Regions from separate parts of the Weizmannia sp. WK01 genome, predicted to be linked through region 4. Evidence: riboswitches for the same ligand, from Rfam matches in the RefSeq annotation. Region 4 holds a riboswitch; each other region holds the start of a gene.
The links. A riboswitch is a leader RNA that binds a small molecule or an ion and turns the genes downstream of it on or off. The one in region 4 is predicted to bind S-adenosylmethionine.

Region 1: another riboswitch for S-adenosylmethionine. It lies ahead of OF158_RS17080 (methionine ABC transporter ATP-binding protein); the one in region 4 lies ahead of OF158_RS14480 (sulfite exporter TauE/SafE family protein).
Region 2: another riboswitch for S-adenosylmethionine. It lies ahead of OF158_RS02005 (phosphoadenylyl-sulfate reductase); the one in region 4 lies ahead of OF158_RS14480 (sulfite exporter TauE/SafE family protein).
Region 3: another riboswitch for S-adenosylmethionine. It lies ahead of metK (methionine adenosyltransferase); the one in region 4 lies ahead of OF158_RS14480 (sulfite exporter TauE/SafE family protein).

The regions. Positions count from the first base shown of each region.
Region 1 covers NZ_CP109616.1:3,592,778-3,594,978, forward strand. The annotation lists gene OF158_RS17075 (methionine ABC transporter permease) at 1-380, opposite strand, end outside; gene OF158_RS17080 (methionine ABC transporter ATP-binding protein) at 370-1,410, opposite strand; SAM riboswitch class I at 1,483-1,591, opposite strand; gene OF158_RS17085 (ABC transporter ATP-binding protein) at 1,673-2,201, opposite strand, start outside.
Region 2 covers NZ_CP109616.1:393,424-395,624, reverse strand. The annotation lists gene cobA (uroporphyrinogen-III C-methyltransferase) at 1-13, opposite strand, end outside; gene OF158_RS02005 (phosphoadenylyl-sulfate reductase) at 414-1,139, opposite strand; SAM riboswitch class I at 1,231-1,335, opposite strand; gene OF158_RS02000 (TIGR04104 family putative zinc finger protein) at 1,661-1,966, opposite strand; gene OF158_RS01995 (glycosyl hydrolase family 28-related protein) at 2,136-2,201, shown strand, end outside.
Region 3 covers NZ_CP109616.1:2,482,439-2,484,639, reverse strand. The annotation lists gene pckA (phosphoenolpyruvate carboxykinase (ATP)) at 1-880, opposite strand, end outside; SAM riboswitch class I at 1,051-1,199, shown strand; gene metK (methionine adenosyltransferase) at 1,345-2,201, shown strand, end outside.
Region 4 covers NZ_CP109616.1:3,024,894-3,027,094, forward strand. The annotation lists gene OF158_RS14475 (amino acid permease) at 1-483, shown strand, start outside; SAM riboswitch class I at 896-1,003, shown strand; gene OF158_RS14480 (sulfite exporter TauE/SafE family protein) at 1,153-2,049, shown strand.

The DNA.
Region 1 (2,201 bases), 570 kb from region 4:
TGCGCAAGTTCGATTGTCCCTTTGTCGACTTCAAGCAGTGAACTTTCAATGAGCCTCCCGATGTAAAAAGCAGTGTACAACACAAGCGGCACAATCGCTGCGGTTGTTCCGATCGCTGTCCCGACAACCCAGCGCGTAAACGGAATGATCGCGACAACGAGAATAATAAACGGGATCGACCGAAAAATATTGATAATCACATTTAAAATATTAAAAATCCATTTGTTTTCCCATATGCCGTTTTCCCGGGTAATAACGAGAATGACGCCAACCGGGATGCCGATGATGATGGAAATGAGTAATGATACAGCCACCATATACAGCGTCTGGCCCATTGCCGTGAAAAATTGCGGCCAAAACCATGACCAATCAAATGCCATTTTTCTCCACCTCCCGAATGATCGCTTCGTGATCGTTGATGTACTGAATGGCCCGCTTCATTTCTTCCGGGTCGCCTTTCAATTCGACAAGCAGGTTGCCAAAAGGGATTCCCTGAAGTTCGGTGATCATGCCATGAAGCACATTCAGGTCGATTGAAAATTGTTTTGCTGTATTGGATAACAGCGGCATATTGGTGGAAGCTCCCTTAAACAGAATCCGGTAAATGCCGTGCGGGTTGTCTTTGCTGCTTTCATCGATCAGTTTTTGCACCGATGGCGGAATCGAATCATTCAGCACAGTTTTCACAAAGCTTCTCGCAATTTGCGTTTTCGGTTCTGTGAAAAGGTCGATTACAGGGCCCTGCTCCACAATTTTTCCGCCGTCCAGCACCGCCACTTTATCACAAATATCACGAATGACATTCATTTCGTGGGTAATCATCAGGATCGTAATGCCCAGCTCGTCCCGGACTTTCCGCAAAAGGTCCAACACGGCTTCGGTCGTATTCGGGTCAAGGGCAGACGTTGCCTCGTCACAAAGCAAGATGTCCGGATCTGTCGCAAGGGCTCTTGCAATACCGACCCTTTGTTTCTGGCCGCCTGACAACTGGTCAGGGTAGTGATGCATTCTCTCTTCCAGCCCGACAAAAGACAATAATTCTGCCACTTTTGCCTTTATTTCTTCCTTCGGGCGATGTTCCAGCACAAGCGGCATGGCCACATTTTGAAAAATCGTCTTTGACTGAAGCAGATTGAACTGCTGGAAAATCATGCCGATTTTTTTTCGCTCTTGACGTAGCTTGGCAGGCGGCAGGCGCACAAGGTCGACCCCGTTAACGAGCACTTTCCCGGAAGTCGGCCGCTCGAGCAGATTGACGCACCGAATCAGTGTGCTTTTCCCGGCACCACTGTAACCAACCACCCCGAAGATTTCCCCTTTTTCAACACGCAGGTTGATGCCTTTTAACGCTTCAACCTTTTTGTCCTTCCCTTTTCCGTATACCTTATGAATATCTTCTAATACCAGCATGTTGAAAACTCCTTCTGTTCCTTTTGGCAAAAAAAAAACTTCTTTCATTCGAAAGAGGTTTGCCGGTCAAGTGACTTATCTCTCAGAATGAACCATTCTGCAGGAATTAGCACCTTTCAAAAAAAGATTTGAAGGTTGCTGGACGTCATCGGGCCTGTCCCTCAGTCTCTCTGGATAAGTTATTCATTTGTTATATTTAAATATTAGTGGACGGCTCGGGATTTGTCAATTCATTATTTTATATTTTTTTGTTTTTCAATCGTCAGACAACTTGAAACAATGCCCGGTTTCCGCGCCACTCCACGTGAATTTCATGCTCAAAAAAGCGGGAAAGCACTTGTTTTTCAATCATCTCGGAAGTCCGGCCCTGCCGGAAAACTTCCCCGTTTCTGATCAGCAATGTTTTTTGGAAAGCGGGAGAAATTTCTTCCGGATGGTGCGTGACATATACAAGCGTCGGTCCGTTCTTATCTTTCGCCAGCTCTTCCACACTTTCTAGCAAAATTTCCCGGGCAAACAAATCCAGCCCGTTGCAAGGCTCGTCCAAAATTAAGATGCGCGGTTCCGCCATTAACGCGCGCGCAATTAAAAGCTTCTGCCGCTCTCCTTGCGAACAATGTTCATAAGCACGGCTAAAAAGGGAAGCACAATGTAATTGTTCCATCAAGCGCAGGGCTTTCTCTTCGTCTTGTGCATCCACCGCTTCATACAGCCCGATGGATGCATATTTGCCGCTGATGACCACATCGCGTGCAAGTTGGGTGCGCGGTATCCTTTCCTGGATGGAGGAG
Region 2 (2,201 bases), 1.1 Mb from region 4:
ATACTTTTCTCATTTCTTCACCTGCTTTAAACTTAATCGGACTCGTTGTTTTGGTTGATGCGAGCACTTGAACAATCCTAGTCTGGATTGGCTACAAGCGGGCACCTGAAAAAGCTGGCTGCTTTTGCCGCTAGAGCTTGCTGAACGGGTCCAATTCTGCGTTTGTACCCAATTTATCAGCAAGCTCCATCTCAAAATATAAAAGAATCCATCTTCGAAAATGCGATTTTATCTTCTCTATACGCTGAATCAGCTTCCAAGTGCAATTTTTTCCCTGGTTTTTTCATAAAACCGATTTGTATATAAATTTTTGCCGCATTCTTACCAAATCTAGGAATTTTGTAAAATGAACGAAATCTTGTCATGCAGACTGATGCTTACTCTTATTACCTATGTCATTTTATATAGCAGCCTTATTTTTTCTGAACCGTATGCAGCCCGCATTCGGTTTTATTAAAGCCCGCCCATCTTCCTGCTCTTGAGTCGCTGTTTCCGACAGCACGTGTGCACGGGAAGCAGCCGATGCTCGGATATCCCTGGTCGTGCAATTCGTTATATGGAAGATTGTTAGACCGGATATAGTTCCAAACATCATCCCATGTCCAATGAATCAGCGGGCAAATTTTAATCGAATGGAACCTTTCATCTTTATTGACAAAATTCGTTTTTGCCCTTGTCGGCGATTGCTCCCGCCGTAAGCCGGATATCCAGGCCGCCGCTCCCTGCAGCGTTTCTTCAAGCGGCTTGATTTTCCGGATATAGCAGCATTGGTCCGGATCCCTTTTCCAAAGGGCAGATCCGTATTGCGCCGCCTGTTCATCAAGCGTAAGCGACGGTTTTTTCATTTGTATATTTAAAGCCGGATATTTCTTTTTCACTTTTTCAATCAATTCGTAAGTCTGCGGAAAGTGCAGGTCGGTATCCAAAAATACGATATCCGCATCTTCTCTGACTTTCGAAATGAGATCAATCAGCACCATTCCTTCTGCGCCGAAACTGCACGCATATACCACTGATTTGCCGTACGTGCCATATGCCCACTGCAAAATTTCCAATGCGCCCTTCGTTTCATCTTCCGGCACGAACGCTGCGAACGGATCCGACGTAAACTGTTCATATGTGAGCCGCGTTTGCTCCACTCTATTCCCTTCTTTCGCATTCGATTACTAAGGATTAAACGACAAAAATCTTCTTACCCTGAAGTAAGAAGATATCCATTCCCGGGAAATCTTCTTATCTTTCAGGCCACCACCTGCAGGAATTGGCACAGTGCCCATTTCCGGACCTGCTGCCGAGGCTTCACAGGGCCCTTCCCTCCACCTCTCTTGATAAGAAAATAACAATATATAAGCTTGAAGTTTATTGTATACCTTCTTATGCTATTCGTCAACGAAAAATTCTGATAAAGAAAATCAGGCCCATTTTCAAGAAAAATGTTTATATGTCGGTTTTTGATCCTCATTTGATGGAAAAGGTTTCCAACTGACCCTTCATTTTTTGGCTAGCTTCCTTGGGCTTTTCTTCAAAATTTTGCTTCTGTACCAGATTGGTCATTCATCTTTAAACTTGCGGATGTCCTCAGTCGTACCAGGCTCAAATCTGTGCTTCATCTCACCCGGATTTCTGCAGCATCTTTTTAAAAAGGAGCAACAGCTACCTTTTACCATAGAGGTCTTTCCTTATTATCAAACGAATAAACATAAGGCATCGTAAGAATCAAACAAACCCAAATAATGACGATTAGTGTTATGAATGCAACTTTTGGAATGCCCAATATCATCAGTCCAAATGATACGAAAAGGCAAAGTAGAGAAAGATAACCAACTTTATTTCGAAACTTCATACTTGGATATAACTTGGCTGTACAATTTGGACATTCCATGGTTTGGTCAAACTTCCATAGTCTCTTAAAAATATAAATCCACTTAAATTGATGGTTACAATTCAAACATTTTGGCAGGCTCATTAAATTTCACCTTCCTTTTCATTGATTCTAACATAAAATTCAATTTATTTTTTATATTAACAACTATGGTTTGGAAAAGTCTTCTTTTTCAGTGCGTTTTCCAACCTGCGGGGGTAAACTACATATATCAATTGACACAGACTGAATGAAGGCAAAGCGAGGTGGAAAAATGATTCATTTGGACAAGCATCATGACCCCTGGACAAACGGCATACTGCTGCGCCAACTTTCACGC
Region 3 (2,201 bases), 540 kb from region 4:
CAAAACGGATCGCCTGGTAAATTTGTGGTTCTTTTTCTTCCGTAAGCCCGATGCACTTTGCATAGCATCCGCCTTCAATATTGAAGACACCGCTGTCGGACCAGCCGTGCTCATCGTCCCCTATAAGTGCGCGCTCCGGATCGGCGGAAAGCGTCGTTTTCCCGGTCCCGGACAAGCCGAAAAACAGGGCCGTATCGCCGTTTTTCCCAGTATTGGCGGAGCAGTGCATGGGAAGGATGCCTTTTTGCGGCAGCAAGTAATTCATGATGGAAAAAATGCTTTTTTTCATTTCGCCTGCATATTCCGTCCCGCCGATCAAAATTATCCGGCGTTCAAGTGAAATCATGATGAACGCTTCGGAATGCGTGCCGTCAAGCGCCGGGTCTGCCTTAAACAGCGGCGCGGAAAGAATCGTAAATTGCGCATCGTGTTGATAGAGCTCCTCCGCATCCGGCCGGATAAACAATTGATGCGCGAATAAATTATGCCAGGCGAACTCATTCACGGTCTGGATCGGAAGGCGGCTTTTTGGATCGGCACCCGCAAAACCTTTAAACACAAAAATTTCGTCTTTCCCTTTTAAATGCCGGACCATTTTTTCATAAAGCCTGTTGAACACGCCGGGAGAAACCGGCTGGTTGATTTTGCCCCAGTCGACACGGTCTTTTGATTCGGAGTCGACGACAATAAATTTATCTTTCGGTGACCTTCCTGTATATTTTCCTGTTGCAGCAGAAATGGCCCCTTCCGTTGTCAGTACAGCTTCTTTCCGTTCGATAATTTTTTCCATTAATTGTGGCACGGAAAGCTGCATGCGTACGTTTTCCCCCGACAACAAAAACTTTAAATCGTCAGAAGCGCCAATCAGATCCATTTTCATAAACCGCCCCTTTGAATAACTTATTTCACTTTAAACGATATCAGTATAACATATTCATCCGTTTATTACATACTTTTTTCCGGGAAAAATGCAGAGGACAAAGGGGAGAAGGGCGAAAAAATCATTGACAGCGCCTGCTAAATTGCGTATGATTTTACTTTGAACGGATACTCTTATCCCGAGCTGGTGGAGGGACGGGCCCGATGAAACCCAGCAACCCGCCTCTGGAACAGGCAATGCGCTCGCAACGCAGCTGCCGCTTGACTTCCAGGCAAAGGTGCTAACCTGCAGCAAGGAATGTTTCCTTGAACGATAAGAGTGAAAGGCGCGATTGATTGAAGTCAAAACCTTTCCACTCATGATGAATGGGGAAGGTTTTTATTTTTGGCTTTGTACATGAAATGAATCGAGTTTAGGGTATGAGTACCGTTTCCAATATGTAACCATATAAGGAGGAAAAGCGGATGTTAAAAGGACGGCATTTGTTCACATCGGAATCGGTGACGGAAGGCCATCCGGACAAAATTTGCGACCAGATTTCCGATGCCATTTTGGATGCCATTTTAGAAAAAGACCCGAATGCCCGCGTTGCCTGTGAAACTTCCGTCACGACAGGGCTTGTGCTCGTCACGGGGGAAATTTCCACCAATACATATGTGGATATTCCGAAAGTGGTGCGCAAGACCATTAAAGAGATCGGCTATACGCGCGCGAAATACGGGTTTGATGCGGAAACATGCGCTGTGCTGACATCGATTGACGAACAGTCCGAAGATATTGCGCGCGGCGTTAACCAGGCTTTGGAAGCCCGCGAAGGCGGGATGAGCGACGAAGAGATTGAGGCAATCGGAGCCGGCGACCAGGGCCTGATGTTCGGGTTTGCCTGCAATGAGACAGAAGAGCTGATGCCGCTTCCCATTTCGCTTGCCCACAAGCTTGCCCGCCGTCTTGCTGAACTCCGCAAACAAGAAGTGATCCCGTATTTGCGCCCGGATGCGAAGACACAGGTGACAGTTGAATATGACGAGAACAACCAGCCTGCCCGCATTGATACGATTGTCATTTCAACGCAGCATGATCCTGACACAAGCGCCGGACAAATCCAGGAAGATATGAAAAAATACGTCATTGAACCGGTTGTGCCGGCACACTTGCTCGATGCGGATACAAAGTATTTGATTAATCCGACCGGCCGCTTTGTTATCGGCGGCCCTCAAGGGGATGCGGGGCTGACCGGCCGCAAAATCATTGTCGACACGTACGGCGGCTATGCACGTCACGGCGGCGGCGCATTTTCCGGGAAAGACCCGACGAAAGTGGA
Region 4 (2,201 bases):
AATTTTGTGCTCTTAACGGCCGTTCTTTCTGCCGCCAATTCCGGTATTTATGCCACTTCGCGCACACTGTTTAACATGGCGCAGTCCGGAGAAGCGCCGCGCGCCTTTTTAAAAATTTCCCGGAAAGGCGTCCCGCTCACCAGTATTTTGCTGACCTCGCTGTTTATTTTAGCCGGCGTGATTCTGGCCTATCTTACGCCGGATGAGGTCATCAGCTATTTGATGACCATCCCGGGATTTACCGTCGTCCTTGTCTGGATCGCCATCTGTGCAGCCGAACTGCGGCTCCGGAAGTCGTATGCAAAATTGCCTTCCTTCCGTGTAAAAGGGTATCCTTTCATGGTCTGGATTGCGCTGCTTGCACTCTCGGGCATTTTCCTGTCCTTTTTGCTGGGCGGCGGCAATCCGATTGGAACAAGCGTCTGCCTCGCTATTTTAATCGTGCTGGTCGTCCTGTCACTGAGAATCAAAGGAAAGGAATAGGCTCCAGCAGGCTGTGTTGATAAAACCGGTTCACTTGGGCGGGGAGAAGGCAGAAATCCAACTGCGCGATAAGCGGGCACCAACGAGCGGTGTTGATAAAACCGGTTCACTCGGAGGGGGGGCAGGCACGGGTGTGCAGCGCGTATCAAACTGCCAGAATGGGCGGCACGCTAACCCGTTTGGACTCTTTTTCGTTTTGTGAAGCGAATGAAAGCGGCCATGATGCCCCGCCTGGTCCTGATGACCTGCTTTTTAAAACCCATCCAGCGTAAAGAAAAAAACTCCCGACAGAGCGTGATCTGATGGGGAGTTTTTTCTTTATCCCCTCATTCGTATAAATCCGATAAAAAAACTTGCAATAATTATATTGACTTCCATTTATTTTCTGATAAAATTTTAAACAACAACAAATTACTTATCAAGAGCGACGGAGGGATCTGGCCCTATGAAGTCCGGCAACCTGCAGCGAGCAGCAAGGTGCCAATTCCAGCAAAATGGGTACCATTTTGAAAGATAAGCGCTTATCCTTTACTCGCTGTCTTTCCGTAAAAATGGCGGAAAGATTTTTTATTTCTGCAAGGCCGGCCGTTTGAACCAGGATAGGCCCTGATGCGTATAATTCCTCTACATCAGGATGAATCAAATTTATGGATGAAGAAAGCGGGGAACATGAACATGCAAAAATTAATTGTCTTAGCACTTGTCGGCCTTGCCGCACAATTGGTGGATGGATCTCTCGGAATGGGTTACGGGGTGACTTCAACCTCACTTTTGCTGGCTTTCGGGATTGCGCCGGCTGTCGCATCCGCTTCTGTGCATTTGGCGGAAGTTTTTACAACGGCGGCTTCCGGGGTTTCACATATGAAATTTGGGAATGTCGATAAAGGGATCATTTGGAAACTGGTTGTACCAGGAGCTGTCGGTGCCTTTCTCGGGGCAACCGTTCTTAGCCATCTTCCTGCGAGCACATTAAAACCGTACATTTCTATTTTTCTGATCGCCCTTGGCCTCTATATTCTTATCCGGTTTCTGATCAATGCGCGCGGGGCGTTGAAAGTCAAAAAGAAGACCGGTTCAAACGTATTTTTTATCCCGCTCGGCTTTGTCGCAGGATTTTTTGATGCAACGGGGGGCGGCGGCTGGGGTCCTATCGCCACACCGGCTTTGCTTTCCAGAAATGACATCGAACCGCGGAAAGTGATCGGCTCGGTGGATACCAGTGAATTTGCCGTATCCCTAGCATCAAGCATCGGTTTCCTTTTATCCCTCGGCGCTATGCAGATTAACTGGATTTGGACGATCGCCCTCATGCTTGGCGGCCTGATCGCCGCACCGATTGCAGCCTATCTGGTTAAAATCCTGCCGGCTCATTTGCTGGCTGTCATAGTCAGCGGCATGATTGTGTTCAGCAACGTGCAAACTTTATTAAAAATGGCGGGCGCCGGTAGCGGCTGGTACGGCGTTACCTATACAGCCATTGCGGCAATATGGGCCATCCTCATTTTCTATACAATCAGAAGACACAAACGGGCAGTTGCCAGCGCCAGCGTAAGCGTCACAGAATAAGGAATGTTTTCGGGCAAGGGATCCATTGCCCGGATTGTTTTTACCTAAACAAATTTTGGCAAAGAATGAACATAGACGCTTCTATTTGAAGGAACAGTGCCTTTTTTGCTCGCTTCCTTAATGTAGAGGCGCTCTATGTTAAGAAACAACGT